Regions from separate parts of the Pantoea sp. PGP6 genome, predicted to be linked through region 2. Evidence: predicted binding sites of a transcription regulator. Region 2 holds the regulator's gene; the other holds the start of a gene.
What was found. The regulator Fur, encoded in region 2, represses iron uptake genes when iron is present. The targets are predictions, from matches to a motif close to ATAATAATGAGAACNACTATCAA.
Positions count from the first base shown of each region.

Region 1 (15,832 bases), 720 kb from region 2:
GCAATGATGGCAGCCACTTTCAGGTTATCGCCGTCGGCGAACTGTTTGGTGAGCTGAGCCGCGTTAAGAAGCAGCAGGCTGTTTACGCGCCGCTGATGGAGTTCATCGCGGATAACCGCATTCATGCTGTCTCCATCAAAACCTATACTCCCGCTGAATGGGCGCGTGACCGTAAACTCAACGGTTTCTGATCCGTCAGCCTGGTGAACTCGCCGTGCGCGAGTCCGACCTTTAGCTAGTTAATTGAGAGCCGTGTTAATGGACAAATTTCGTGTGCAAGGCCCCACCCGCTTAAGTGGTGAAGTAACCATTTCCGGGGCGAAGAACGCCGCGCTGCCTATTCTGTTTGCTGCCCTGCTGGCTGAAGAGCCGGTCGAGATCCAGAATGTGCCGAAGCTGCGCGATATCGATACCACCATGAAACTGCTGAGCCAGCTGGGTGCGAAGGTGGAGCGCAACGGTTCTGTGCATGTCGATGCCAGCGCGGTGGACGTATTCTGTGCCCCTTACGATCTGGTGAAAACCATGCGCGCCTCGATCTGGGCGCTGGGTCCGCTGGTGGCGCGTTTTGGTCAGGGACAGGTTTCCCTGCCGGGTGGCTGCGCGATTGGCGCGCGTCCGGTCGACCTGCATATTACCGGCCTTGAGCAGCTGGGTGCCGAGATCAAACTGGAAGAGGGCTACGTTAAAGCGTCAGTCAACGGCCGTCTGAAAGGCGCGCTGATCGTGATGGACAAAATCAGCGTCGGTGCGACCGTCACTATCATGAGCGCCGCGACGCTGGCGACCGGCACGACGGTGATTGAGAATGCCGCCCGTGAGCCAGAAATTGTCGATACCGCCAACTTCCTGAATACCCTTGGCGCAAAAATCAGCGGCGCAGGCACCGATAAAATCACCATCGAAGGCGTTGAACGTCTGGGTGGCGGAGTTTACCGCGTACTGCCGGACCGTATTGAAACCGGCACCTTCCTGGTAGCGGCCGCCATTTCAGGTGGCAAAGTGGTGTGTCATAAAACGCAGCCCGATACGCTGGATGCCGTACTGGCGAAACTGCGTGACGCGGGTGCGGATATCGAAACCGGTGAAGACTGGATCAGTCTGGATATGCACGGCAAGCGGCCAAAAGCGGTTAACGTCCGCACCGCACCGCATCCGGGTTTCCCAACCGATATGCAGGCGCAGTTCACGCTGCTTAACCTGGTCGCGGAAGGCACCGGCCTGATCACCGAAACCATCTTTGAAAACCGCTTCATGCACATCCCGGAATTAATTCGTATGGGTGCGCACGCGGAAATTGAGAGCAATACCGCGATTTGCCACGGCGTTGAAACGCTGTCTGGCGCGCAGGTAATGGCCACCGATTTACGTGCGTCTGCCAGCCTGGTATTGGCGGGTTGCATCGCGGAAGGCACCACGCTGGTCGATCGTATCTATCATATCGATCGTGGCTATGAACACATCGAAGATAAACTGAAAGCGATGGGTGCAAACATTGAGCGCGTGAGCGGCGACGAGTAATCCCGCTTCGCGGCAAGACCATGAGCCAGCTCCGGCATCCGGAGCTGGTTTTTTTTCGCCGGGTAAGAACTAAAGATCGCTGTGATCGGTAGGTTGATCGGGCAGCGATCGGATCCGTTTCTTACGATCCAGCAGGCAATGCGTATCGGCATCGTAGTAGCGGCTGGGCCAGATCTCCGCGGGATGGATAGCAATCGCCTCGGCAATCAGCCACTCACCCTTGGGCCACGGTCGCGACAGCGCATTGGCCAGGGTAGATGAACTCAGGCCTGCCGAGCGTGACAGAGCGGCCAGAGTCGTGCCGCGCTTGTGTAAGGCGGCGATAATGTCGGCGGGATGCCAGTCTTCAATCCTTTTCTGCATAAACCTGTTCTCCTTTTCCGTGTTATTGCGTCACCCACACGGGCGACGGCTTTCCTTTTTGCAATGTTATCTGGAAAGTTAGTGGGATTTATAGCAAATAGATTCCATATGTTTCCAGTAAAATTTGGATCTTAAGCCAGATCTGCGTGAACCCGCGCAAAAGAGGTGCAACCAGAGAAAGAAGCGTGAAAGAAGTGGGAGCAGATAAACAAAAACGGAGCCAGGGCTGGCTCCGTCAGGGATTAGAAGTCGCGTTGAACGGACATGTGCGCCAGCGACTCCAGTGCGCTGCGCCACGGCGTTTCCGGCAGGATTTTCAATGCTTCAATGGCCTTATCCGCTTCCTGTTCCGCACGCTTGCGCGTCCATTCCAGCGAGCCGCACTGATTCATCGCTTCCAGCACCGGCTCCAGCAGATGCCGGCCATTGCCTTGCTCAATCGCTTCTCTGATCATTTTCGCCTGATCCGGCGATCCGTGCTGCATCGCATGCAGTAACGGCAGCGTCGGTTTCCCTTCGCTCAGATCGTCGCCGGTATTTTTACCCAGCGTTTCACCGTCGGCACTGTAATCCAGTAAATCGTCAATTAACTGGAAAGCGGTACCCAGATAGCGTCCATAATCCTGCAGCGCTTTTTCCTCTTCCGGTGTGGCTTCAGCCAGAATCGCGGACGCCTGCGATGCGGCTTCGAACAGGCGCGCAGTCTTGCTGTAAATCACGCGCATGTAGCTCTCTTCCGTGATGTCAGGATCGTTCACGTTCATCAGCTGCAGCACTTCGCCTTCAGCAATCACGTTCACCGCTTCCGACATCAGCGCCAGAATGCGCAATGAGCCCATGCTGGTCATCATCTGGAAGGCGCGGGTGTAAATAAAATCACCGACCAGCACGCTCGCCGCATTGCCGAACGCCGCATTGGCGGTGGCTTTGCCACGACGCATATCGGATTCATCCACCACATCGTCATGCAACAGCGTGGCGGTATGGATAAATTCGATCAGCGCCGCATTGGTAACGTGCAGATCGCCCTTGTAACCCATGGCGCGTGCGGATAGCACGGCGATCATGGGGCGGATACGCTTGCCCCCACCACTGATGATGTAATAGCCCAACTGGTTGATGAGCGAGACATCTGAATTCAGCTGGTCGAGGATGGTCTGGTTAACGGCAGCCATATCCTGTGCGGTTAATTCATTAATCTGTTCTAAGTTCATTCGTCTTTTCAGCTATGACTCGTTTCTCTGCCATGGTAAGTGCTTTTACCCAGCCAGCGTTCAGGTAATCTGTTACTGATTGTACTTGAATTTTCTGGTTGAGGAACGTTTGCGTTCGGCCTGTGTTTTTTTTCTGCAAGAGAGTGCAAAGTGCTCTTGTCTTCTCCTGGAGTTTTGCGTAGAATTCGCGCCCTATTGTGAATATTTAGCGCGCCGCCTGATGAACTAAAAGGCAAGCGCAGAAGCGGAGTTTTATATGTACGCGGTTTTCCAAAGTGGTGGTAAACAACACCGAGTAAGCGAAGGTCAGACCGTTCGCCTGGAAAAGCTGGACATCGCAACCGGTGAAACCATTGAGTTTGACCAGGTTCTGATGATTGCCAATGGCGAAGACGTGAAAATCGGCGCGCCACTGGTTTCAGGCGGTATGATCAAGGCGGAAGTTGTTGCTCATGGTCGTGGCGAGAAAATTAAGATCGTTAAGTTTCGTCGTCGTAAACACTACCGTAAGCAGCAAGGCCACCGTCAGTGGTTCACTGATGTGAAAATCACTGGCATCACTGCCTAAGAGGAGATCTGACAAATGGCACATAAAAAGGCTGGTGGTTCGACTCGAAATGGTCGTGACTCCAACGCAAAACGTCTGGGTGTAAAACGTTTTGGTGGTGAATCCGTTCTGGCGGGTAGCATCATCGTTCGTCAGCGTGGCACCAAATTCCACGCCGGTAACAACGTAGGTTGTGGTCGTGACCACACCCTGTTTGCTACCGCAGACGGCAAAGTAAAATTCGAAATCAAAGGTCCGAACAACCGTAAATACATCAGCATCGTTGCTGAGTAAGGTTGTCGTGACGCAGACGTTTAACGTCTGAACGCACGAATTAAAGGCCCCGCAACTGCTGCGGGGCTTTTTACATTCTGCGCTCGGTTGCCGTAAAGGCAACGCATCACAAAAGATTGCTGTACACTTTATGTACGCACTGGCGAAAGCCAATCCTGATTTATCCGCCGCTGGTCAGCGCAGAAGACCCTGGCGGACCCGTTTGCAGAGTGCTGCAGACGATTGTGTGACGGAGATAGAAAATGAAGTTTGTTGATGAAGCGACAATTTTGGTCGTCGCCGGCGATGGCGGTAATGGTTGCGTCAGCTTCCGCCGCGAAAAATATATCCCGAAAGGCGGCCCGGACGGGGGTGATGGTGGTGACGGCGGTGACGTTTACCTGATCGCTGACGAAAACCTTAACACCCTGATCGATTATCGTTTCGAAAAGTCTTTCCGCGCCGAGCGTGGGCAGAACGGCCAGAGCCGTGACTGTACCGGCAAACGTGGCAAAGATATCGTGGTGAAAGTGCCGGTCGGCACCCGGGTCATCGACCAGGGTACCGGTGAGACCTTAGGCGACATGACGCGCCACGGCCAGAAACTGATGGTCGGCAAAGGCGGCTGGCATGGCCTGGGCAATACCCGCTTCAAATCGTCGGTTAACCGCAGTCCGCGTCAGAAAACCATGGGTACGCCCGGTGAAAAACGCGATCTGCAGCTGGAGCTGATGCTGCTGGCCGACGTCGGGATGCTGGGCTTGCCGAATGCCGGTAAATCGACCTTTATCCGTGCCGTCTCGGCAGCCAAACCGAAAGTGGCGGACTATCCGTTTACCACTCTGGTCCCGAGCCTTGGCGTGGTCCGTATGGACAGCGAACAGAGCTTTGTGGTGGCCGATATTCCTGGCCTGATCGAAGGCGCAGCCGAAGGCGCGGGTCTGGGTATTCGCTTCCTGAAACACCTTGAGCGTTGCCGCGTGCTGTTGCACCTGATCGACATCGATCCTATCGATGAAAGCGATCCGATTGAAAACGCGCGCATCATTCTCGGCGAGCTGGAAAAATACAGCGATAAGCTGTTCAACAAGCCGCGCTGGCTGGTGTTCAATAAAATTGACCTGCTGAGCGAAGAAGAAGCGCAGTCACGCGCCAAAGCGATCGCTGACGCGCTGGGCTGGGAAGGGAAGTATTACCTGATCTCGGCAGCCAGCCGTACCGGTGTCAACGAACTCTGCTGGGACGTGATGAGCTTCATCAACGCCAACCCGAAAGAAGCCGAGCTCGAAGAGAAACAGCCGGAGAAAGTGGAGTTCATGTGGGATGATTACCACAAAGAAGCCATTGAAAACGCGGTTGAAGTGGAAGATGAAGAGTGGGATGAAGACTGGGATGATGAAGACGACGAAGGCGTCGAAATTATCTATCAGCGCTAACGCTCTGCGCGCATCACCGAATCACGGCTGATGCGCGATGCTCCCTTTTCGCCCTGAAAGGGGAGCATCACACCGGCGTTAGCTCATTACCGCCACGCCCAGCCGGGCACTGCAACACAGCTGATCGCGACCGTTACGAATCTCAATCTGCCAGCTCTGGCTGCGCTTGCCCAGATGCAGCGGACGACAAATGCCGCGTACCAACCCGCTTGATACCGCACGATGATGGCTGGCATTCACTTCCACGCCCACCACGCTGCTGCCTTCCTCAACGGCCAGATAGCCCGCAATCGATCCCATCGACTCCGCCAGTACCACAGATGCGCCACCGTGCAGCAGGCCAAAAGGCTGATGCGTTCGGGCATCGACCGGCATGGTCGCTTCCAGATAATCCTCGCCGATTACGGTAAAAATGATCCCCAGATGTGCCACCAGCGAGTTCTCCCCCAACGCATTCAGGGCATCAAGATCGATAGATCGTTTCCAGATCGTTGACATGATCAGGCTCCCAGGGTTGCGCCGCCATCCACCACGATATCCTGTAAGGTGACGTGGCTGGCAAGATCGGAGGCGAGGAACAGCACGTTAGCGGCAATTTCCTGCGGCTGTGCGATCTTTCCTAGCGGGATACCGAGTTTGAACTGATCCGGGAAGCCCGCGATCATCTCCTGCTCACCGGTCGGCGTATGCCACAGGCTGCGCTGCATATCGGTATCGGTTGAACCGGGCGAGACGATATTGCAGCGAACGCCATACGGTGCCATCTCCAGACCCACCGTCAAACAGAGGCTGCGCAGGGCGGCTTTTGAGGCGCCATAGGCGGACATGCCAATACGCGGCGCGTGCGCTGAGTTGGAGGCGATAGTGACAATTGCGCCCGCCCGCTGCTGCCGGAACACCGGCAGGGTTTGCTGAAACAGGTTGAACGCGCCACCGGCATTGACGTTAAGGCAGGCCTGCCAGTCGGTAAACGACAGCTCATCGGTCGCGCCAATCCGCAGAATACCGGCCGCGTTCACCAGCACATCAATACGCGGCTGCGTCGCCAGCAGTCGCTGACAGAGCGTCTTCACCTGGTCAGGATCGGACACGTCCAGCGTATGGCAGGGAAACGGATAGTCGTGGCCGTGAAAACGCTGATCGAAAGCTTCAACCTGCGCACCTGCCTGATGAAACGCCAGCGCGGTATGATAGCCAATTCCCTGGCCGGCACCGGTTATCCAGACAATTTTTCCGCTGAAGTCGAACGAATGGCTCATTGCGCAGGCTCCCGTGACAGCAATGCCCACCAGCCATCAATGCTCGGATTTTTGGCCAGGCTGACAAAGTCGATGTCGCCGTGCACCTGACGCCAGCGCGCCGCCAGCGCCATCACCCGCACCGAATCCAGACCGTAATCGATCAGGTTTTCATCATCTTCCGGCACGTCGTCATCTTCCAGCAGCGGCAGAATCAGCGCACGCAGATCGTCTTTGCTCAGCGGCAGCGGCATCAGGTCGGCGGTCATTACTACTTTGCCACTGCGGCCAGCGGTGTAGGTCAGCGCCATCATATGCTCGTCGCGGCTGAAATCCGCCAGTGCATCCGCCACCATAAACGGCTGGATGTTGCGCATAAACGCGTCGGTGGCGGTGGTCAGGCAACCGATATGGGCATAGACGCCGGTGATGATCAGCTGATCGCGGCCCATCTCCTGCAGGATCGACTCAAGCGGCGAGCGATGGAAGGCGCTGTAGCGCCATTTGGTCAGCACATGATCGTCGGCATCCGGTGCCAGCGCGTCCACGATCTTCTGCTGATCGGGATGCTTATTCAGGCCCGGGCCCCACATGTCGTTGAGCAACGCACGATCTTCATCGCTCTGCGCATTCGGCTGCGCGGTATAGAACACCGGAATCCCCTGCGCTTTGCAGTAGCGGCGCAGGCGGGCAATGTTGTCGACTACCTGCTCCACCAGCGGGCTATTCTCGCCCCAGAAGTTGAGGAAATAACGCTGCATATCGTGGATCAGCAGTGCCGCACGGCCCGACTCCAGCGCCCATTTTACCTTGTTGGTCGGCAACTCAGTGGCGGCTGGCAGCGGATAAGAGGTCAGTTTTGGAATAGCCATAGAAAAATCTCCGGACAGATCAGGCTTGCGCTTGTTGATCGGCAAGTTGTTGGCGCAGACGTTTTTTATCCACCTTGCCGACATGGGTCAGCGGCAGGGCATCTACGCAGGTAATACGGTCGGGGAGTTTGAATTCCGCTACCCCGAGTTCACGCAGGTGACGACGTAGCGCCACCGGTTTCACCGGCTGACGGGCCACGATAAAGGCGCAGCTCTTCTCACCCATCAGCTCATCGTTCATCGACACCAGTGCTGCGTGGATCACATCAGGATGGCGTTGCAGCAGGTTCTCGATCTCTTCCGCCGCGATCTTTTCGCCCCCGCGGTTGATCTGATCTTTCTCACGCCCCTGAACAATGATGTTGCCCTGCGGGGTGATCTCAATCAGATCGCCAGAGCAGTAAAAGCCCTGTGAATCGAAGCTGGCGGCATTATGTTCCGGGCTGTTGTAGTAGCCGCGGAAGGTATAAGGTCCGCGCGTCATCAGACGGCCAATGGTGCCGGTCGGCAGCGGATTGCCCTGTTCATCGGCCACCCACACTTCATCATCCGGCGAGATCGGACGGCCCTGCGTGGTCAGAATGGTGGTTTCATCATCATCGAGCCGGGTGTAGTTCACCAGACCTTCAGCCATGCCGAACACCTGCTGCAGTTTGCAGCCTATCTCTGACTGAATGCGCGCCGCCAGGGTTTCGCCCAGCTTCGCGCCACCGACCTGAATGCGTTGCAGCGAAGCCAGTGCGGCATTGCTGCCCCATTCCTGAATCGCCTGCAGCCACAGACTGACGGCTGGCGGGACCAGACCGGTATCGGTTACCTGATGCTTTTCAATCAGCGGGAAGCAGAGCGTAGCGCTGGGATCGGCCGCCAGAATAACCTGTCCGCCCGCGTAGAAGACCCCCAGTGCGCCCGGTGAGCTCATCGGAAAATTATGCGCAGCGGGCAGGGCGATCAGATAACGGGTGTCGGCAGTCACTCCACAGATAACGTCACTTTCGCGGATGCTGTAATAGTAATCGTTATGGGTGCGCGGGATCAGTTTCGGCGTGCCGGTGCTGCCGCCTGAAAGCTGGAAAAAGGCCACTTCATCACCGGCGGTCGGCGTAGCAACGAAATCGCCCGCCGTTTCCGCCAGCAGCGCCTCAAGGCTGTTTTCAGCCTGACCGTCACCGCGCAGGATCACCTGCTGCAGCGAGTCATGATCGCGGCACAGCTGGCTGATAAAACTGTCATCGGCAAACAGCGTATGGCTGCGATCGGCAATCAGCAGGCGGGGCGCAATCTGGCTGGCGTAAGCCGTCAGCTCAGTACGCTGATGGCTGAACAGCGCATTAACCGGCGCGACGCCAATTTTAAACAGCGCAAACAGCGTCAGGTAAAATTCGGCCACGTTGCCGAGCTGCACCAGCGCGGTATCACCCGGTTTGAGGCCACGACGCTGCAACGCCGCCGCCAGGTTGTCACTTAAGCGGGCCAGCTGACGATAGCTGAACTGCCGATCGCCATCAATCACCGCCACGCTGTCGCTCTGTTGGTGGCGTTCGAGGATATCGGTCATCGGCAAATCCAGCCAGTAGCCTTTTTCGCGGTAACGCGCGGCCAGATCGTCAGGCCAGCGGCTGTAGGAAATGGTCATACAGGTTCCTTTATTGCAGTCCAAAAGCGCGAAGCATGGTGTCAAGTTTGACGCCAGTTTCACGCCATTCTGATTCTGGTTGTGAGTCAGCAACGATACCCGCGCCAGCAAACAGCCGCACGCGTGGCCCATTGACCGTGCCGCAGCGAATCGTCACAACCCATTCGCCATTGCCCTGGTCATCGCACCAGCCGACGATGCCGCCAAACAGCTGACGCTCAAACGGTTCGAGTTGCTGTATCAGCTGCTGGGCGCGCTGATGCGGGAAGCCGCTCAGTGCCGGCGTCGGATGCAGCAGGCAGGCCAGCGACAGTGCATTTTCGCGTGGGTCGAGCACTTCACCCTCAATCAGAGTGGCGAGATGCCATAAGGTTGCGGTGGTGATCAGCGACGGCACCTCCGGCACCGACAGCGTCCGGCTGCGCGGTTGCAGCGTGTGGCGCATCGCATCGGTCACCAGCTTATGTTCATGGCGATCTTTGTCCGAGCGCATCAGGCTCTGGCCTGCGGCCTGGTCACGGATCGGATCGGCATCACGGCGGGCCGATCCGGCCAGCGGACAGGAGCTGAAATCCCGACCCTGTTTGCGGATCATTAATTCCGGGCTGGCCCCGACCAGCGAACCCCCTTCCGGCAGCGGCAGATGAAAGTGATAGCTGTTAGGGTTCTGCGCCACGATGCGCTGCATCAGCGCCGCGGTATCCACCGGCTGTTCAGCGGTGATATCCATCAGTCGCGACAGCACCACTTTATCCAGATCGCCACGCTGCGTTGCGGCTACCGCCTGCGCCACCATATCGGTGAAAATGTCATGATCCGGCACCGCCGTACGGCGACGCACCTGCGGCAAGGCAGAGTCGGGCGGTGAGGTGACCGCATGCAGATCGGCGCGGTTAAAGGTCTGATACGATTCGGGGATAAACAGCGCCGATGGCTGATTGACGTCAAACGGGATCGCGCCGACCAGAATAGGGTGGGTAATACCCTGTTTTCTGGCTGAGGCGAAATGGTGCTGCAATTGTTGCTGAAAATCCCCTGTCAGCACATCACCCGCAGTTACCGGGGTGGTCAGCGTGGTGAAGCAGCCCTGCGTGGTCAGGCTTTTCCAGGGAGAAGTAAACAGGAAGCCGCGGCACAACGCGGAGAAATCCTGCAACAAGGGATGTTCAAACGTCAACGATTCCACCATAATTTTCACCTATAAATGATAAGATAATTAATAATGATTATCATTTGTATTGTGGCCCAGTAACCTACGTTGATTAGCCGGAAGTGTCAATAAATACGCGGTGTTTCGGCTGCGTTTTCCTGCTAAATCAGCACAAACAGCAGGGCAAATAGCCAGTATAAAAGTGGACTGAAATTTATGACTAAACGTGGTGTAAAGGCGGCGATAGCGCTGTTTTTCTTCTGTATCAGTTTCGCGGCGACGGCACAGAACGGCTGGCCGCGCACGGTGGCGGGCGCAAAAGGCAGTGTGACGTTATCCCAGGCGCCGACCCGCATTGTCTCGACCAGCGTCACCCTGACCGGTTCGCTTCTGGCGATAGATGCGCCGGTGATCGCCAGCGGCGCAACGGCACCCAACAGCCGGCTGGCCGATGGGCAGGGTTTCTTCCGTCAGTGGGGTGAGGTGGCAAAACAGCGCGGCGTAAAACGCCTTTATATTGGCGAGCCGAGTGCCGAAGCGATTGCGGCGGAAGCGCCGGACCTGATTGTGGTCAGTGCCACCGGCAATGACTCAGCGATCAAACTGGTCGATCAGCTGTCCGCCATCGCGCCGGTGCTGGTGATCAACTACGACGATAAAAGCTGGCAGCAGCTGGTAACGCTGCTGGGTGAAGCAACCGGCCATGAAGCACAAGCCGCTGCCCGGGTAAGCGCATTCGATGCACGTGAAAAAGCGCTCCGCTCAGCGCTGACGCTGCCGCCGCAGCCGGTCTCCGCCATGGTCTGGAACGGCGACGGTCGCGCAGTTAATCTGTGGACTGAGGCATCCGCGCAGGGCAAATTGCTGCAGCAGCTGGGGTTCACCCTGGCTACGCCACCTGCCGACATGCAGCATGGTCACAGCATGGGGCAGCGTAAAGACATTATTCAGTTGTCAGGGGAAAATCTGGCCGCCGGGCTGAATGGCCACTCGTATCTGCTGTTTGCCGCCGAGCCGCAAACAGCAGAGCAGGTGATGAAGAATCCTTTCCTGGCCCAGACGCCCGCGGTGCGTAGCAAAGCGGTCTATGCGCTGGGGCTGGATACCTTCCGTCTGGATTACTACAGCGCCACCAATCTGCTGAACCGGCTGGAGGCGCTGTTCGCTAAATCATGATGCTGTTTCCGCCTGCCCATGTGCAGGCGGTTGATAACGGCGCAAACGCGCCATCAGCAGCCACATCACAACGCCCAGCACGGTGGCGGCCAGACCCAGCAGGCCTGCCGCCTGCTGCGGCAGCAATAGTGACCCCATCGCCCCGATCATCGCCGCGCCAAGCGCATCACCGGTAACATTCTGCGCCGTCCACAGGCTGTTGATCCGCCCAAGCAGCGCATCCGGCGTTAGCGTCTGGATCAGGGCATATTGCACCAGGCTGTTGATAGCACTGAAATAACCAAACGCGGAGAGGCAGACCAGACTCAGGCTGAACCACGGCATCAGGCTGAACAGGCCCAGCGCCACAAAGGCGGCAATGGCGCTGGCCAGGATCAATCGACCCGGCTGCGACGACTGTGCCAGCCGGCCGCTGGTTAAGGCACCGACCGCCGCCCCGAGTGGCACGGCGGCATACATCAGCCCCAGTTGCTCCAGCCCGACCTGCCAGTGCGGAGCCAGCGCCGGGTAGAGTACCCGCACCGCACTGGCTAAGGTCACCAGCGCGCCAACCAGCGCGGCCATGCCGACGATCGGGCTGGCGAACAGAAACCCGATCCCGGCGGATAACGCGGTCAGCGGATGTTCACGCGGTTGTGGTGGCGGGGCAAGCGTTGGCAGTCGCAGCAGGGTGAGCACCGTCAGTAAGGTGCCGATCGCCGCCAGACCGTAGTTCCAGACCACGCCAGCATGGGCGATCACCAGTCCGGCAATCGCCGGCGACAGGATCGCACCAAAGCGGACCGTCAGCATGGTGATAGCGCCCGCTTTCATGATATTTTCGCGCCCCACCAGCGCCGGGGTGGCGGCCAGTAGCGCGGTGACGCCAATCGCGCCAAAAAAGCCATCCCACAGGCCCAGCACAAACACCGCGATCACCGAGGGCGCGGGCAGCAGGGCATTGATGCACAACGCGACAAAACCGAGGCCGCAGGTGGAACGGGCAAACAAAATCAGGCGTCGGCGTTCGTAGCGATCGGCCAGTACGCCGCCGGTCAGCAGGCCGATAAACATGCCGGCACCGGCCAGCGTGACCGCCAGTCCGACCAGCAGCGGGGATTGTGTCAGCTGTTGAATCTGTACCGGTACCGCGACCGCCAGCATGCCAAGCGCGACGATTGAGATAAATCGGGCGATAAACACGGCGCGGAAGGCGGGATGGGTTTTCAGCAGGCTGAGATCGATAAAGTGGGAGGGTTTGTTCATAACGTCGCCTTTTTGCACCCATTTTCCTCATCATTGAGTTTACGAGTCATGGTAACATACAAAAAACGCGTAAGAACGATAACAAGTATCATTATCATAAAGGTATCCACCGCGATGCCATTGAATTCGTGAAGGTTTAAACGTTATGCGTCAATTCCATGTAATAGCAGGTTCAGGGATGCTGCTGTTGCTGCTCCTCGCGCTCAGTCTGATGCTGGGTGCCAAATCCATTGCCTTTCATGATGTCACTCAGGCGCTGCTGACCGACTGCTCCAGCGCTGACTGCATCATTGTGCGTGACGCCCGATTGCCACGCACCCTGGCCGGGCTGCTGGCGGGCGTTGGCCTCGGCGTGGCGGGCGCGCTGATGCAAAGCCTGACGCGCAATCCGCTGGCCGATCCCGGTATTCTGGGCATCAATGCCGGGGCCGGCTTCGCGGTGGTGCTGGGCATTGCGCTGTTCGGTGCCGATTCACCGGCCGACTGGCTGGGCTTTGCCTTTAGCGGGGCGCTGCTGGCGTCGTTGCTGGTGGCGCTGACCGGCGCTATCGGTGGTGGACGGGTTAATCCGGTGCGTCTGACGCTGGCCGGGGTGGCGCTGGGCGCGGTGTTAGAGGGCTTAACCTCTGGCTTATCGCTGCTCAACCCTGACATCTATGATCATCTGCGTTTCTGGCACAGCGGTTCGCTGGATATCCGTAATTTCACCATGCTGCGCACGACCTTTCCTGCCGTGGCGATCGGTTGCCTGCTGGCGCTGCTGCTGGCACGCTCGCTCAACAGTCTCAGCATGGGCGGTGATATGGCAACCGCGCTCGGTACCCGCGTTGCCCGCACCCAGCTTATTGGGCTGCTGGCGATTGCCCTGCTGAGCGGGGCCGCCACCGCCGCGGTGGGGCCGATTGCCTTTGTCGGATTAATGACGCCGCACCTGGCACGCTGGCTGTTCGGTAACGATCATCGCTGGATGCTGCCTGGCACCATTCTCATTACGCCCTGTCTGCTGCTGGCGGCTGATATTCTCGGCCGCGTGCTGGTACCGGGCGAGCTGCGCGTATCGATTGTGACCGCAATCCTCGGCGCGCCAATGCTGATTGTGCTGGTGCGCCGTAAGGCTGGCAGAGGTGCAGTATGAAGCGTGTAACCTTCAACGGCGTCTGGCTGCTGCTGGCGTGTCTGGCGCTGGCTTTTCTCGGCGTGACGCGCGGCACCTTGCCGATCACGGCTGCGCAGCTGTGGCAGGTGATTAACGGCGAGGCGGCGCGCAATATTCAGCTGATTGTGGTGGAGTGGCGTCTGCCGCGGGTGATGATGGCGCTGCTGATCGGGGCGGCGCTCGGCGTGAGCGGCGCTATCTTTCAATCGCTGCTGCGAAATCCGCTCGGTAGCCCGGACATTCTGGGCTTCAACACCGGCGCCTACAGCGGTGTGCTGGTGGCGCTGGTGCTGTTCCAGCAGAACATGGAAGGCATGACGCTGGCGGCGCTGATCGGCGGATTGCTGACGGCGGGTGTGGTCTGGCTGTTTAGCTGGCGCAACGGCGTCGAGACTTTTCGGCTGATCATTGTCGGTATCAGCGTGCGGGCGCTGCTGATGGCGCTTAACAGCTGGCTTATCATCAGCGCCTCACTCGAGGCAGCACTGAGCGCTGGCCTGTGGAGCGCCGGCTCGCTGAACGGCATCAGCTGGGCGAAAACCACGCCGGTAATCAGCGTGCTGCTGCTGGCGCTGCTGGCAACCGCACTGCTGGCGCGGCGGATGCGGCTGCTGGAGATGGGCGATGATACCGCCTGCGCGCTTGGCGTAGCGGTTGAGCGCAGCCGCATCCTGCTGATGCTGACCGGGGTGATCCTGACGGCGGCCTCGACTGCGCTGGTCGGGCCGATCTCATTTATTGCGCTGCTGGCACCGCAGATCGCCCGTCGACTGTGCGGCGGAATCAAAGGCGCATTACCGCTGGCGGCATTATGTGGCGCGCTGCTGTTAACCGCCGCTGACTACGCCGCGCAGCACTTTTTCCTGCCCTATCAACTGCCGGTTGGCGTGATTACCGTAAGCCTGGGCGGACTTTATCTGATTGCTCTACTGGTGCGGGAGGCGCGACGCCAATGACAGTAACAACACGTTTGCAGGGCAACGCGCTGACGCTCGGTTATGACAAAAAAATCGTGGCGGAGAATCTCTCAGTGGCGATCCCTGACGGTGAGCTGACGGTGATCATTGGCCCCAACGCCTGTGGTAAATCGACGCTGCTGCGTACCCTGAGCCGGCTGGCCCGGCCGTTACAGGGCGAGGTGCTGCTGGATGGCAATGCGATTGCCCACTACTCCACCAAAGAGGTGGCGCGTCGGCTCGGGCTGTTGCCGCAAAGCTCCAATGCACCCGCCGGCATCAGCGTCAGTGAGCTGGTGGCGCGCGGACGTTATCCTCACCAGCCGCTGTTTGGTCGCTGGCGGCAGGAAGATGAAGTGGCAGTGCAGCAGGCGATGCTGGCGACCGGCGTGGCCGATCTGGCACAGCAGCAGGTCGATACCTTGTCCGGCGGTCAGCGGCAGCGGGTCTGGATTGCGATGGTGCTGGCGCAGCAAACGCCACTGCTGTTGCTCGATGAACCGACGACCTGGCTGGATATCGCGCATCAGATTGAACTGCTGGAGTTAATGCAGGATCTGAATCGGCAGCATGGCCGTACGCTGGTGGTGGTGCTGCACGACCTCAATCAGGCATGCCGCTACGCCAGCCATTTGATTGCCATGCGGGACGGTAAGATTATTGCGCAAGGTAAACCGGCCGACATCGTGACGCCGGCGCTGATTGAAACCATTTACGGCCTGCGCTGCATGATTGTTGACGATCCGGTGGCCCACACCCCGATGATTGTGCCGCTGGGGCGTGCAGCCAGCTGATTCGGCCTCCCCTGCGGGAAGGCGCGAGTCGGTCGGGGATTAAAACGCCGCCAGCAGTTGCTGCAGGCGTGGCCCAATCTGTTCAAACATCCGCGGCGAAATGATCTCGACGTGGGCGCAATCCAGCGGCCATATGTCCAGTTCGGCAACGTAAGGTGACCAGGCGCGACCGGCATCCTGACCGGGTTGCTGCGTCTGTTCCGCCAGGAACAGGGTCGCCCGGCCGTTGAAGCGCGCGCTGCGGGCCGTGGCCAG
Region 1 covers NZ_JBQBMA010000001.1:3,860,333-3,876,164, reverse strand. The annotation lists gene ibaG (BolA family iron metabolism protein IbaG) at 1-191, shown strand, start outside; gene murA (UDP-N-acetylglucosamine 1-carboxyvinyltransferase) at 259-1,521, shown strand; gene ACLIBF_RS18790 (helix-turn-helix domain-containing protein) at 1,591-1,884, opposite strand; gene ispB (octaprenyl diphosphate synthase) at 2,127-3,098, opposite strand; gene rplU (50S ribosomal protein L21) at 3,355-3,666, shown strand; gene rpmA (50S ribosomal protein L27) at 3,682-3,939, shown strand; gene cgtA (Obg family GTPase CgtA) at 4,182-5,354, shown strand; gene ACLIBF_RS18765 (hotdog fold thioesterase) at 5,433-5,852, opposite strand; gene dhbA (2,3-dihydro-2,3-dihydroxybenzoate dehydrogenase) at 5,855-6,613, opposite strand; gene ACLIBF_RS18755 (isochorismatase family protein) at 6,610-7,464, opposite strand; gene ACLIBF_RS18750 ((2,3-dihydroxybenzoyl)adenylate synthase) at 7,484-9,100, opposite strand; gene ACLIBF_RS18745 (isochorismate synthase) at 9,111-10,289, opposite strand; gene fepB (Fe2+-enterobactin ABC transporter substrate-binding protein) at 10,467-11,426, shown strand; gene entS (enterobactin transporter EntS) at 11,421-12,671, opposite strand; gene fepD (Fe(3+)-siderophore ABC transporter permease) at 12,817-13,806, shown strand; gene fepG (iron-enterobactin ABC transporter permease) at 13,803-14,783, shown strand; gene ACLIBF_RS18720 (ATP-binding cassette domain-containing protein) at 14,780-15,577, shown strand; gene ACLIBF_RS18715 (enterobactin synthase subunit F) at 15,617-15,832, opposite strand, start outside.
Region 1: the regulator Fur is predicted to act here: its motif matches at 10,317-10,339, upstream of ACLIBF_RS18745 (isochorismate synthase).

Region 2 (15,832 bases):
AAGTGACGCCATGCGCAACGCTTCATCCAGTGCAATGCCAACATGTTCCACACTGTTCTGTACTGCTTCAATCATGGTGAGGGCAGAACCGCTCAGCGTTCCGTTTTCATCAACGCACAGCCCGTCACGATAATAGATTGTTTTACCAGCAAAAATAAACTCGCTAATCGCCGCGCCAGCCGGTGCTGTGGCATCCGTTACCAGGATCAGCTTGTCGCCTTTAATGCGCTTCGCATTGCGAACGTTAGCGTAATGGACATGTAAACCATCCGCAATAATGCCGCAGTATACATCAGGCGAATCAAACAGCGCACCGATAAGACCGGGTTCACGACCGGCAAAGGTCGGCATGGCGTTATACAGGTGTGTGGCGAAGCTGATGCCCGCAGAAAAGCCCGCTTTGGCTTCTTCGTAAGTGGCGTTGGAATGCCCGGCGGAGACGATGATACCCGCTTCAGTCAGCTGACGAATCACGTCGCTGCCGGCATTTTCCGGGGCCAGCGTCACTTTTGTGATCACATCCGCATTTTCACACAGGTATTGCACCAGGGCGGCGTCGGGCAGGCGGATCAGCGCCGGATTATGGGTGCCTTTCTTCGCTTTGCTCAGCCACGGACCTTCCAGATGCAGCCCGAGCGCCTGATGCTGATGTTTTTGCAGGTAAGCGCGCATGGTTTCGATCGCCCGCTGCATTAATTCGTCACTGCTGGTGATCAGCGTCGGTAAAAAGCTGGTGCAGCCTGACTTTTCGTTGGCGCGCTGCATGATTTCCAGCGTCTCTACGCTGAGCGCGTCGATGTCGTCATTAAACTGAACGCCGCCACAGCCATTAAGCTGCAGATCGATAAAGCCGGGCGCAATGATGGCACCTGATACATCACGCTGCTCCACGTCTGCAGGCAGCGACTCACGTGGGATCACGCGGTCAATGCGCCCGTTGGCAATCACCACCGCGTGATTGTCCAGAATCTGGTGGCCGCTATAAATCCGGCCATTAACTAATGCGAACATCTCTTCTCTCCCGTCCTGACCTGCCGCTGCCCGGGGCAACAGCAGGTACGACAAATTTTTAGTTACACGCCTTTCATATTTTCCGCTTCCATCTCGCGGAAATATTTCACGGTTTTCACTTTCAGTTCCATGGTGGCTGGCTCGTCACACACCACCACCGATTTCGGGTGCAGCTGCAGACAACTGATGGTCCACATGTGATTAACGTTGCCTTCGACCGCCGCCTGTAGCGCCTGAGCTTTAACGTGGCCGGTAACCAGAATCATCACTTCTTCCGCGTCCAGCAGGGTGCCGACACCCACCGTCAGCGCATATTTTGGTACCTGATCGACATCGCCGTTAAAGAAGCGAGAGTTTGCCACGCGGGTGTCATGCGTCAGGGTTTTAATCCGGGTACGTGAAGCCAGCGAAGAGGCCGGTTCGTTAAAGGCGATGTGACCATCGTTGCCAACGCCACCCATAAACAGGTGAATTTTGCCCAGCGCGCGGATTCTCTCTTCATACTGGCGACATTCTGCGTCAATATCCGGCGCATTACCATTCAGAAGATTGATGTTTTCTGGTTGAATATCAACGTGATCAAAGAAGTTGCGATACATGAAACTGTGGTAGCTTTCCGGGTGCTCTTTTGGCAGGCCAACATATTCATCCATATTGAAAGTGATAACATGCCTGAAGCTAACCTGGCCCGCTTTATGCATCTCAATCAGGTGCTTGTAAGCTTCAAGCGGCGTACCGCCGGTGGGTAAGCCCAGCACAAAGGGTTTGTCTGCCGTTGGGTTAAAGGCATTAATCCGGTTCACAATATGGCGTGCTGCCCATTTGCCGACCTGGGTTGGTGTAGCTAAAGGAATCAGTCTCATGTTTCACCTCAATTAGGAAAATAGAAAAGGGGGCGCGCGAATCCAATGCGTTACTCATCAGCCTAAACGGATTCTGTCATCCCGCCACGGCCTGAGTGCGCCTTAATATTTCGGATCATAAAATAAGTTTGCGGGTATAGCCAGATGTTGCCGCAGTAATCGATGTTTTTTGGTGATAAAAGTCACAGTTATGGTGGTTTTAATTTGCGAGGCGAATTAATTTATCATTACACTTCGCTGCGTGATATGAAGTGTCATAAGGTCTTTGCAGCCGACATAACAATATTAAGCGGCGCAGAGCGACAAGCCAGGCTCATAGGGGGAAAGGGTAAATGTTAGGTTACTTACAACGCGTTGGCCGTGCACTGATGGTGCCGGTAGCAACCCTGCCAGCGGCAGCGATATTAATGGGGGTCGGTTACTGGATTGATCCAGTCAGCTGGGGCGCAGGCAATGCGCTGGCAGCGCTGTTTATCAAATCCGGTGCCGCCATCATCGAACACATGTCAGTGCTGTTCGCTATCGGTATCGCTTACGGGATGTCCAAAGATAAAGATGGCGCAGCAGCGCTGACCGGCTTCGTCGGGTTCCTGGTAGTGACTACACTCTGTTCGCCAGCTGCGGTGGCGATGATTCAGAAAATACCGCTGGAGCAGGTACCTGCTGCCTTTGGCAAAATTGAAAACCAGTTTGTTGGTATCCTGGTCGGTATTTTATCGGCGGAAGTCTATAACCGCTTCAGCCACGTCGAGCTGCCTAAAGCGCTCTCATTCTTCAGCGGACGCCGACTGGTACCGATTCTGGTGTCGTTCCTGATGATCTTAGTCGCCTTTATCCTGATGTATATCTGGCCGGTGGTATTCAACGGTCTGGTCAGTTTTGGCGAGCATATCCAGAAACTGGGTTCAGTCGGCGCCGGTATCTACGCCTTCTTTAACCGTCTGCTGATTCCGGTAGGTTTACATCACGCGCTGAACTCCGTGTTCTGGTTTGATGTGGCCGGGATTAACGATATTCCTAAATTCCTCGGCGGCGCACAGTCACTGGCTGATGGATCGGCAACTGTCGGCATCACCGGTCGCTATCAGGCGGGCTTCTTCCCCATCATGATGTTCGGTCTGCCGGGTGCGGCGCTGGCAATTTACCAGTGCGCACGGCCGGAAAACCGCGCCAAAGTTGGCGGTATCATGCTGGCGGCAGCGGTGGCAGCCTTCTTCACCGGCATCACTGAGCCGCTGGAGTTCTCCTTCATGTTCGTGGCACCGGTGCTGTATCTGATCCACGCCGTGCTGACCGGTATTTCCGTCTTCATCGCGGCCAGCATGCACTGGATTGCCGGCTTCGGCTTCAGCGCCGGGCTGGTGGATATGGTGCTGTCGACCCGTAACCCGCTGGCGACGCACTGGTACATGCTGATCCCGCAGGGGCTGGTGTTCTTCGTCATCTACTACGTGGTGTTCCGTTTCACCATCAAAAAATTCAACCTGATGACGCCGGGCCGTGAGCTGGCAGTCGCTGGTGATGAGAGTGATGGTTATGACGTCAACGTCGATAAAACCGATAACGGTGAAAGTGCAACTGAAACGCTGGCGCGTCGCTATATTGGCGCGGTGGGTGGCTCAGACAACTTAACCAGCATTGATGCCTGTATTACCCGTCTGCGTCTTAACGTTAATGATTCAGCGCAGGTCAATGAGGGCGTGGCTAAACGTCTCGGCGCGTCCGGAGTGATTCGCCTCAACAAGCAGAGCGTACAGATTATTGTCGGTACTCAGGCAGAAGGCATTGCGTCGGCGATGAAAAAAGTGCTGACCAAAGGGCCGGTAGCCGCCACCAGCAGCAATGCAGCTGCACCGGAAGCCGTTAAGCCGCAGGCGGTACTGAACAGTGAATCACGGGTTATCGCCACGCTGCTGGCACCGGTGAGTGGTGACGTCGTTGCGCTGGACGCGGTACCGGACGAAGCCTTTGCCAGCAAAGCGGTGGGTGACGGTCTGGCGATCAAGCCGAGCGACAAATGGGTGGTTGCACCGATTGCCGGTACGCTGGTGAAAATCTTCAATACCAATCACGCTTTCTGTCTGGAAACCGACAACGGGGTTGAGATTGTGGTGCACATGGGGCTGGACACCGTGGCGCTGGAGGGTAAAGGCTTTACCCGTCTGGTGGAAGAGGGCGCCAGCGTGGCGGCCGGTCAGCCGGTACTGGAGATGGACCTGGATTTCCTGAACGCCAATGCCCGCTCGATGGTCAGTCCGGTGGTGGTCAGCAACAGCGATGATTTTGCCGGCCTGACGTTACTGGCCAGCGGTAAGGTCGTGGCGGGTGAAACCCCGCTGTACCAAGTGAAAGGCTAATCCCCGCAACAGAAGCCACAAGGCAGGAAGCGATTCCTGCCTTTTTTGTTTTAAAGGCTGAACAAACGGTTGTTTCCCTCTGGCGCTTTGTGGATCATACTCCGTTACTTCGTGGTACATATCACCCGCTATTCGTATTGAGGATTTTTGAGATGAGTGAGGCTGAAGCCCGCCCAACTAACTTTATTCGTCAGATCATCGACGAAGATTTGGCGAGCGGTAAGCACAGCAGCGTGCATACCCGTTTTCCGCCGGAGCCCAATGGCTATCTGCACATTGGTCATGCGAAATCGATCTGTCTGAATTTTGGCATCGCCCAGGATTACCAGGGGCAATGCAATCTGCGTTTCGACGATACCAATCCGGTCAAAGAGGATATGGAGTTCGTTGAATCCATCAAGCGTGACGTCAAATGGCTGGGCTTTGAGTGGAGCGGTGAGGTTTGTTACTCATCAAACTATTTTGATCAGCTCTACAACTATGCCATCGAACTGATCAATAAAGGGCTGGCTTATGTCGATGAGCTGAGTCCGGAAGCGATCCGCGAGTACCGTGGCACCCTGACTGCGCCGGGTAAAAACAGCCCGTATCGCGATCGCAGCGTGGAAGAGAACCTGGCGCTGTTCGAGAAAATGCGTAGCGGTGAGTTTGCCGAAGGCACTGCCTGCCTGCGCGCCAAAATCGATATGGCTTCTAACTTTATCGTGATGCGCGATCCGGTGCTCTATCGAATTAAATTCGCTGAACACCACCAGACCGGTAACAAGTGGTGCATCTATCCGATGTATGACTTTACCCACTGCATCTCCGATGCGCTGGAAGGAATTACCCATTCACTCTGTACGCTGGAGTTCCAGGACAACCGTCGTCTGTATGACTGGGTGCTGGATAACATCACCATTCCGGTGCACCCGCGTCAGTATGAGTTCTCGCGCCTGAATCTTGAGTATGCGGTGATGTCAAAACGCAAACTGACGCAGCTGGTGACAGAGAAGCACGTTGAGGGCTGGGATGATCCGCGCATGCTGACCGTTTCTGGCTTACGCCGTCGCGGTTACACTGCCGCGTCAATCCGCGAGTTCTGCCGCCGTATTGGCGTCACCAAGCAGGACAATATTGTGGAAATGGCGTCGCTGGAATCGTGCATCCGTGACGATCTTAATGAGAATGCGCCACGTGCTATGGCGGTGCTCGATCCACTGAAAGTCGTGATCGAAAATCTGCCGGCTGGCCATCACGAAAGCATCACCATGCCTAACCATCCGTCTAAACCGGAGATGGGCACGCGTGAAGTGCCTTTCAGCCGTGAGATCTGGATCGACCGGGCGGATTTCCGTGAAGAGGCCAACAAGCAGTATAAGCGTCTGGTGCTGGGCAAAGAAGTTCGCCTGCGCAACGCCTACGTGATCCGTGCTGAGCGGGTGGCAAAAGATGAAGACGGCAACATCACCTGCATCTACTGCACCAGCGATGTTGATACCCTGAGTAAAGATCCTGCTGATGGCCGCAAGGTCAAAGGCGTGATCCATTGGGTGTCGGCAGAACACGCGCAGCCAGCCGAGTTCCGCCTGTATGATCGCCTGTTCAGCGTGCCAAATCCGGGTGCAGCCGACGATTTTCTGTCGGTGATCAATCCAGACTCGCTGACCATCAAACAGGGCTTTGTTGAGCCAGGCCTGCGCGATGTGGAAGCCACCACGCCGTACCAGTTTGAGCGTGAAGGTTACTTCTGCGCGGACAGCGTCTATTCGAAGCCGTCACAGCTGGTGTTTAACCGCACCGTTGGCTTACGCGATACTTGGACTAAAGCTGGCGAATAATCGTTGGTGCTGACCTGATAAAATGACAAAAGGGCGACTTATCGCCCTTTTTTATTGTCCTGATTTTTGCCATCACCGAGGTTTATTCTACAAGCCTTTTTCAGCGATTGTTACGAAGTTGTGAGAGAAATCTGAGTTTAAAAAAATTAATCAATTACCAGATGTGAATTATCCGCTTTCAGGTAGGCTATGCCCTCACAGACATAGCTCAGCGAGTGATATAAGGAAAAAAAATGACCGTTCTCGCCCAGGAAGCCAAACACAGTGTCGTCGTTTTACATCAACTTATTGAACGTATTTTCAATCAACCTGCCGGCTCTGATGACAGTTTCGAGCTGATGATGTCCTATTTTCATCCCGATTTTCGCATGGTTACCCCGCGCGGAACTCAGCTGAACCTGAATGAAGTGGAAGATCTTTTCCGTCAGCTACAGGGCCAGCGGGAAGGGATGCGTATCGCAACCTGCGAGCACGTGGTCATTTCCCATCAGGAGAAAGAGGTCACCGTACAGTACCGGGAGATGCAGATGCTGAACGGCAATAATCAGAGCCGCATCGCACTGGCGATTCTGGATTACAGTACCTCGATTCCGCGCTGGCGTTATCTGCAGGAAACGCTGGTTGCCTGAGCCGACAGCGAAAAAAGAACAAAAAAAACCGGTGAATTCACCGGTTTTTTTATTTCAGCCTGCGTCAGACTTACTGATCGTGCAGCGTCTCATCTTCACGGCAGTCGCCCAGTGCACAGTGACCATACAGATAGAGACTGTGGTTGGTCAGCTTGATGCCGTGGCGGGTGGCGATTTCGCGCTGACGGGTTTCAATCGACTCGTCGCTGAACTCAATCACTTTACCGCAGTCCAGGCAGATCAGGTGATCGTGGTGATGCTGCTGGGTCAGCTCAAACACCGACTTGCCGCCTTCAAAATTGTGACGGGTCACGATACCGGCATCATCGAACTGGTTCAGCACGCGGTAAACGGTGGCCAGGCCAATCTCTTCGCCGATGTCGATCAGGCGTTTGTACAAATCTTCCGCGCTGACGTGATGGCACTCAGGTTCCTGAAGCACTTCCAGAATTTTCAGTCTGGGCAGCGTGACTTTCAGGCCAGCCTTCTTTAATGCGGTATTGTTGTCAGTCATGCGGATTTTGTCCTGTTACTTATATTCACTTTTGTGGCGCTTGGCCTTGAATGTCGATCTATACCCATTCTCATTTGCGTCTCATTATAGAACTGATGCAGTGAAATGAAAACCGAGGGGAGTGCCTAAATCACCCGGGGCTGTATGGGATACGTCACCGAGCCGGGGAGGATTTCTGCAGGAGTCTGTTAACATTTCGCTTAGTCCTATCTGCTGCCAGAGAAAATAAGCGGAAGATCGATGCGGGTATTCTACAGATTAAACGAAGAAAGTTAAAAAAATGTGGCTATTATTTCTATAGGAATTTCCGTTGCCTCAATGTGAGCTGGCGCTCACATTGAGTCGGCTACCCTCAGGCTTCGAGGATCTCTTTAAGCTGCAGTTCATCAAAAATCTGCTTAACCCATTTCTCGACGCGCGCATTGGTCAGCTCTGGCTGACGATCTTCGTCAATCGCCAGGCCGAGGAAGTGGGTATCGTCAGCCAGGCCTTTTGACGCTTCGAAGTGATAACCTTCGGTCGGCCAGTGGCCTACGATCACTGCGCCGTGCGGCTCAATGATGTCGCGGATGGTGCCCATCGCATCACAGAAATACTCGGCATAATCTTCCTGATCGCCGCAGCCGAACAGGGCAACCAGCTTGCCGTTAAAATCGATCTCTTCCAGCGTCGGGAAAAAGTCATCCCAGTCGCACTGCGCTTCACCGTAATACCAGGTCGGAATACCCAGCAGCAGGATGTCAAACGCTTCCAGATCTTCTTTAGTGCTTTTCGCGATGTCGTGGACTTCTGCAACGTCTTTACCCAGCTGTTTCTGGATCATTTTTGCAATGTTTTCGGTGTTGCCGGTATCGCTGCCAAAGAAGATGCCTACGAGTGCCATGAGTAAAATAACCTCTTAAATCCTGATGATGAGATGTGTGCCGCAGCACATTTCAGCGAATAATAGCAGACGAGACAAACCCGCGGAACGGTTAAAGCCTCGACATTTGCCTCTGCGTGCGTTTTGCCCGCATTAATCCAGTTTGAGTTGCGCCAGCAGCATTTGTTCAATCAATTCGCTACGGCTGAGATTGCGCTGTTCTGCCAGCGTATTGAGCGCTTCGACGGCTTCACTGTTCATTTTCAGTTCGACACGACGAAGCCCGCGCCCTTTGTCACGTTTCAGTTGATTGCGCTTATTGATGCGCAGCTGTTCATCACGCGAAAGCGGACTGGTTTTGGGTCGACCTGGGCGGCGCTCATCAGCAAACAGATCGAGCGTCGTGCGGTCAGTGTGTTCTTTTGCCATGGCTTAGTGAAACTGAATGTGCGGGCGCCAGACGCTCGCCGCGCAGATTATAAATTATTGGCCGTTACCGCGGCAAAATGACCGGCGGCAAAATTTTAGCGCGCCATCATACTCCACGCTAACTCCGGACGCCAATCCTAAACATTTGCCGCCAGGTATTTGCTTTTAAAGCGCAAAAAAGCGACGGACGCTGCGTAATACGGCATCAGGTTTTTCGGCGTGCACCCAGTGTCCCGCGCCGCTGATCACATGCGCATGAGCCGCCGGGAACTGCGTAATCAACGCCTCGCGGTACTGATTATCCAGGTAGCTGGAGTCACCGCCGCGAATAAACAGCGCCGGATGCGGCCAGGCGGGAACCGGCTGCCAGCCAGAAATGGTGGTGTAGTTGTCCCACAATACCGGCACGTTGAAGCGCCATTCACCCTGCTGGAAAGATTTCAGCAGGAACTGAATCACACCCTCTTCATCAAGCAGGCCACGCATCACCTGCGCAGCTTCACTGCGGGAAGTCACGCCCGCTTCCGTTACCGCGCGGATCGCCGCGAAAATGGTGTCGTGGCGGCGGGTCTGATAATCCACCGGTGCGATATCGATCATCACCAGACGTTCGATACGATCTGCCGCCAGCGCACTCATGGTCATGGCAATTTTGCCGCCCATCGAATGACCGATTACCGCCACCCGATCGATGCCGTGCGCATCCAGCGTCTCTAACATATCCTGTGCCATCACAGCGTAGTTCATCTGATCGGATCGCGGTGATAATCCATGGTTGCGGACATCAACCTGCAGTACCGGCGCGGCATCTTTTAACCCGCGAGCCAGCACGCCAAGGTTATCCAGCGTTCCGAACAGGCCGTGGATCAGCAGGATGGGCAGGGAATCAGTCGGGGATTGTTCAGTTTGCAGACGGGCGTTCAAAATCATGGCAAAGTTCTTAAGTTTGAGACCTAAGCTTAGGTTATCATGGATTCACCTTTTCAGGCGCGCCGGTTCCGGCGGCATTAGGACATATTCTGACTTTTGCCCGTAAACCGTTTGATTGCTAACAACCCGCCTGAATTTAACTTTATAATCCTCATGTTAGAACCCGCTCACCCTTCGAATCGCCAAACTTTGCTTAGGGCTTTTCAGGAAACAAGTGGTTCTGTCATGAGAAAGAACCGTACGGAATAAGATGAAAACGATCGAAGTTGACGAAGAGCTCTACCGTTATATTGCCAGCCACACGCAACACATTGGTGAAAGCGCATCCGACATTCTGCGTCGTATGCTGAAGTTCACGGCCGGTCAGACAGCACCTGCTGCGCCGGCACAAAATGCAGCGTCCGGTGCGGCGAAAGAGACTCAGCCTGCCGTGGCTGGCTCACGTCCGCAGGATCGGGTACGCGCGATGCGTGAACTGATGCTTTCTGATGAATATGCGGAGCAGAAGCGGGCGGTTAATCGCTTTATGCTAATCTTGTCAACGCTCTATCGTCTTGATACCGCAGCCTTTGCTGAGGCAACTGCATCACTGCAGGGCCGTACCCGCGTCTATTTTGCGGGTGATGAGCATACGCTGTTGCAAAATGGCACCCATACTAAGCCGAAGCACGTACCCGGCACACCGTACTGGGTGATCACCAATACCAATACCGGTCGCAAATGCAGCATGATCGAACACATCATGCTCTCAATGCAGTTCCCGCAGGAACTGACAGAGAAAGTTTGCGGCACCATTTAAACTGAAGCGTCAGGGAGAAGCGCCAATGGCCAATCACCCCCGTGCCGGGCAACCCGCCCAGCAGAGCGATTTGATTAACGTTGCACAATTAACCTCACAGTATTATGTCCTGCAGCCCGACGTGGCGAACCCGGAACATGCGGTGAAGTTTGGCACCTCTGGCCATCGCGGTAGCGCAGGGCGTCAAAGCTTCAACGAGATGCACATTCTGGCGATTGCGCAGGCGATTGCAGAAGAGCGTAAAAAGAACGGCATCACCGGTCCGTGCTACGTGGGTAAAGATACCCACGCGCTGTCCGAGCCGGCGATCCTGTCGGTGCTGGAAGTGCTGGCGGCGAACGGCGTGGATGTGATTGTGCAGCAGGATAATGGCTATACGCCGACCCCTGCCATCTCTAACGCCATTCTTGAGCACAACAAAGCCGGTGGCGCACTGGCCGACGGCATTGTGATCACGCCTTCACACAACCCACCGGAAGATGGCGGCATCAAGTACAATCCACCTAATGGCGGACCGGCTGATACCAACGTCACCAAAGTGGTTGAAGATCGCGCGAATCAGCTGATCAAAGATGGCCTGAAAGAAGTTAAACGTCTGCCAATCGATCAGGCACTGGCCAGCGGCCACGTGGTCGAGAAAGATCTGATCCAGCCTTACGTTGAAGGTCTGGCGCAGGTCATCGACTTCCCGGCGATTCAGAAAGCCGGTCTGAAAATTGGTGTTGATCCGCTGGGTGGTTCTGGTATTGCTTACTGGCAGCGTATCGCTGAGCACTACAAGCTGGATCTGACGCTGGTAAATGACGCTGTCGATCAGACTTTCCGCTTTATGCATCTGGATAAAGATGGCGTGGTCCGCATGGACTGCTCCTCTGAGTGCGCCATGGCCGGTCTGCTGGCTTACCGCGACAAGTTCGATCTGGCGTTCGGTAACGACCCGGATTATGACCGTCACGGTATTGTCACTCCGGCAGGCCTGATGAATCCAAACCACTATCTGGCAGTGGCAATCAACTACCTGTTCCAGCACCGTCCACAGTGGGGCCAGGATGTCGCCGTTGGTAAAACTCTGGTATCCAGCGCGATGATCGACCGCGTGGTTAACGACATCGGCCGTAAGCTGGTGGAAGTGCCGGTTGGCTTTAAGTGGTTTGTTGATGGTCTGTATGACGGCAGCTTTGGTTTCGGCGGCGAAGAGAGCGCCGGTGCCTCTTTCCTGCGTTTCGATGGCACGCCATGGTCAACCGATAAAGACGGCATCATCATGTGTCTGCTGGCGGCAGAGATCACTGCTGTCACCGGTAAAAACCCGCAGCAGCATTACGATGAACTGGCCGGGCGCTTTGGTGCGCCAAGCTATAACCGTCTGCAGGCGTCCGCAACGTCTGCCCAGAAAGCCGCGCTGTCGAAGCTGTCACCTGAGATGGTGAGCGCCGATACGCTGGCGGGCGACCCGATTACCGCGCGTCTGACCGCTGCGCCAGGTAATGGCGCGTCGATTGGTGGCCTGAAAGTGATGACCGACAACGGCTGGTTCGCCGCGCGTCCGTCAGGCACCGAAGACGCCTACAAAATCTACTGTGAAAGCTTCCTGGGTGCGGAACACCGCGCGCAGATTGAGAAAGAAGCGGTAGAGATTGTCAGCGAAGTACTGAAAAACGCCTGAGAAATCGGGCAATGAAAAAGGCGCCTCTGGCGCCTTTTTTTATGGCATAAAGCGATAGCCAATACCGGTTTCCGTCAGCAGATGCACCGGCTGGGTCGGGTTGGCTTCCAGCTTCTGCCGCAGATGCCCCATATAGATGCGCAGATAGTGGCTGTGCTCCACCGCATTCGGTCCCCACACCTGGCTCAGGAGCTGGCGCTGGGTCAGCACTTTGCCCGCGTTATTCAGCAGAATACTCAACAGGCGAAACTCAATCGGGGTGAGATGAATCTCCTCGCCGCCGCGCTGTACCCGGCGTGCAGCAAAATCAACACTCACATCCGCAAAGGTGACGCGGGCGTCGGGTTGCTGGCTGCTGTGCCGCCGCAGTGCGACCCGGACGCGAGCCAGCAGTTCACCGATACCAAACGGTTTGGTCAGATAGTCATCAGCACCGGCATCCAGCGCGGCGATTTTATCCTGCTCGTCGCTGCGTGCTGACAGCACAATCACCGGCATCGCGCTCCACTGGCGCAGGTCGCGGATAAAGTCGGTACCATCACCATCCGGCAGGCCTAAATCGAGGATCACCAGATCGGGTTTACGGGTGGCGGCTTCAATCAAGCCGCGCTGCAGCGTATCGGCATCAAAGACTTTCAGTGCCTCATTTTCCAGCGCCAGCCGCACAAAACGGCGGATCTCTTTTTCATCTTCAACGATCAAAACCGTGGTCACGCAAACCTGCCTTGAATAAACAGTGATGCGCTACTTTACCAACAAATTTTTCTGCCGTCCGTGCCGGTTACGCCGGGCTGATTTAAACCTGCGCGTAACCACGAAATAACATCCGTGTAACTTAATTACAGGTTAATTCTTAAACGATACATTTTCGGGTAAATAAGTGGTCTGATGAGTAGTAAAATTACACAATCAGGCGTAATCTTAGACACAGATCACATTCGAACCTTATAACTCTCCGGGAGGTGATAACCATGTATCAGGCTTATCCACGTTCCAAAATCATTTTGCGTCGCACGCTGGTGGTCCTTCTCGGCGTTGTTGCGTTACCCGTGATGCTGTTCCGTCGCGACCGCGCTCGCTTCTACAGCTATCTGCATCGGATGTGGTGCAAAACCAGCGCCAAGCCGGTATGGCTGGCGCAAGCAGAAGCCGCTGGCGGCGCTTTCTGGTAAGACGGATATCTGCTGAATCGGCCTGGTCACTGGACCAGGCTTTTTTTTGCGTTTTTTCTTAAAACAGCCGCGCTTTTCCCTGGCTTAACGCTGTCTTCCTGGCTGATTTACGCTACACTTAAACCTCTACAAGATTTCGGAGGTTGTACAAGTATGAGCGAAAAAATCCCGGTCGGAATCAGTGCCTGCTTGCTTGGTGAAAGCGTCAGATTTGACGGTGGACACAAGCGCCTTACTTTCGCTACCGAAGACCTCACGCCTTTTGTGCGTTTCGAGCCGATCTGCCCTGAAATGGCGATTGGTCTGCCGACGCCGCGCCCAGCCTTACGCCTGGTTAATCAGGGTGATGAGGAACTGCATCTGTGCTTCAGCAAAGATGGCGGGGAAGAGGTGACTGACCGGATGCGTGACTGGTCGGCCGAGCGCGTGAAATCGTTGCATCATCTGTCAGGCTATATCCTGTGCGCCAAATCCCCCAGCTGCGGCATGGAGCGGGTGCGGGTTTACGAGCCAGACACCAACAACAATCGCAAAGCCGGTACCGGCATTTTTGCTGAATTCCTGCAGCGTGAAATGCCGTGGTTACCGCTGGAAGAGGATGGACGACTGCACGATCCTGCGCTGCGCGAAAATTTCATTGGTCGTATCTGCGCTCTGCATGAGTTCAATCAGATGTGGCAAAGCGGCCTGACCCGTCACCGTCTGATTGCCTTCCACAGCCGCTATAAATTACTGATGCTGGCCCATTCGCAGGAGAAATACCGCGAGCTGGGGCCGTTTGTCGCCTCAATGAACCAGTGGGACTCACTGGAAGCATTCGCCTTCGAATACCGTAATCGCATGATGGCGCTGATGTCACGACCCGCCTCGCGTCGTAATCACACCAACGTTCTGATGCACGTTCAGGGTTATTTCCGCCGCCAGCTCAGTTCACCGCAGCGGCAGGAACTGGCGACGCTGATTGATCGTTACCGCCAGGGCACCCAACCATTGCTGGTGCCGATTACCATTCTGAAGCACTACATGGCGGAGTTCCCGCATCCATGGCTGGCTGAGCAACGCTATTTCGATCCCTATCCGGAAGCGTTGTGTTTACGTTACGGACAATAATTCAGGAGTGTTATGACCACCCATCTGGTCTGGCTGCGTAACGACTTACGCCTCAACGACAATCTGGCGCTGCATGCTGCCTGCCGCGACAGCGAGGCAAAGGTGATTGCGCTCTATCTCGCCACGCCGAAACAGTGGCAGCAGCACGACATGGCGCCGCGACAGGCGGCCTTTATTCATGCCAGTCTGCAACTGCTGGCGGCGTCGCTGGCCGAGCGGGGTATCGCTCTGCATTATCAGTCGTGTGAGACCTTCGGCGACGCGGTCGATTACCTGGTCAGCTTTTGCCAGCAGCAGCAGGTCGACCAGCTTTTCTACAACTATCAGTATGAAGTCAACGAACGCCAGCGCGATGCGGACGCCGAGAAGCGTCTCGATCAGGCGGGCGTGATCTGTCAGGGTTTTGATGACAGCCTGCTGTTGCCGCCTGGCAGCGTACAGAGCGGTGACCGCTCGATGTACAAAGTCTTTACCCCGTTCAGCAAAGCGTTTGTCCGCCGCTTGCAGCAAACCCTGCCGGAGTGTGTGCCCGCGCCGAAAGCGCGTCCCGGCGCGCCGCTGGAAAACCCGGCGATTCCACCGTTTGATTATCCGACCGACAGCGTTGACCAGACGCTGTTTCCGCCCGGCGAAGCCGCAGCCCTGAAACGCCTGCGGCAGTTCGCAACCCAGCCGGTGCTGGATTATCCCGCCGAGCGCGATCTGCCGGCGCGGGACGGCACCAGCCGGTTATCGGTATATCTGGCGACCGGGCTGTTATCGCCGCGACAGTGCCTACACCGCGTGCTGCATGAACATCCTGACGCGCTGGACAACAGCCGGGCGTTTAGCTGGCTGAATGAGCTGATCTGGCGCGAGTTTTATCGTCATCTGCTGGTGGCGTATCCGACGCTGTGCAAGCACCAGCCCTTTGTTAGCTGGACGCGACACGTGGAATGGCAGACTGACGCAGCCCATTTCGACGCCTGGAAAGCAGGGAAAACCGGCTATCCGATTGTGGATGCGGCGATGCGGCAGCTCAACGCGCTTGGCTGGATGCATAACCGGCTACGAATGATTACCGCCAGTTTTCTGGTCAAGGATCTGCTGATTGACTGGCGCGACGGTGAACGCTACTTCATGCAGCAGCTGATTGATGGGGATCTGGCGGCGAACAATGGCGGCTGGCAGTGGGCAGCCTCGACCGGCACCGATGCCGCGCCCTATTTTCGCATCTTCAATCCGACCACGCAGGGTGAACGCTTTGATCCGCAGGGCGCATTTATCCGCCACTATCTGCCGGAGCTGGCAGACGTGCCGGACAGCGATATTCATCAGCCGCTGCTGTGGGCCGCGAAAAATCATAAGAAACTCGATTATCCGCCACCGATCGTGGAACATAAGAGCGCCCGTAAAAAGACATTAGACGCCTTTGAGCGCGCGAAAAGCGCGGCCTGAGGCGATCAAGGAGCCACGATGAATCATTACCAACTCGAGACGCTGATCAATCAGCAGCTGGAGAGCCACAACTTCAGTGATTACGCCCCAAACGGTTTGCAGGTTGAAGGGCGCAGCGAAGTGAAAACGGTGATTACCGGCGTTACCGCCTGTCAGGCCCTGCTGGATGAAGCCGTAGCACGTCAGGCAGATGCGATAGTGGTGCACCATGGTTATTTCTGGAAAAACGAACC
Region 2 covers NZ_JBQBMA010000001.1:3,142,841-3,158,672, reverse strand. The annotation lists gene nagA (N-acetylglucosamine-6-phosphate deacetylase) at 1-1,011, opposite strand, end outside; gene nagB (glucosamine-6-phosphate deaminase) at 1,074-1,874, opposite strand; gene nagE (N-acetylglucosamine-specific PTS transporter subunit IIBC) at 2,207-4,231, shown strand; gene glnS (glutamine--tRNA ligase) at 4,384-6,051, shown strand; gene ACLIBF_RS15335 (hypothetical protein) at 6,285-6,680, shown strand; gene fur (ferric iron uptake transcriptional regulator) at 6,751-7,194, opposite strand; gene fldA (flavodoxin FldA) at 7,547-8,077, opposite strand; gene ybfE (LexA regulated protein) at 8,210-8,485, opposite strand; gene ybfF (esterase) at 8,651-9,415, opposite strand; gene seqA (replication initiation negative regulator SeqA) at 9,666-10,214, shown strand; gene pgm (phosphoglucomutase (alpha-D-glucose-1,6-bisphosphate-dependent)) at 10,240-11,880, shown strand; gene kdpE (two-component system response regulator KdpE) at 11,920-12,594, opposite strand; gene ACLIBF_RS15295 (DUF2517 family protein) at 12,852-13,052, shown strand; gene ACLIBF_RS15290 (YbgA family protein) at 13,206-14,162, shown strand; gene phrB (deoxyribodipyrimidine photo-lyase) at 14,175-15,599, shown strand; gene ACLIBF_RS15280 (type 2 GTP cyclohydrolase I) at 15,618-15,832, shown strand, end outside.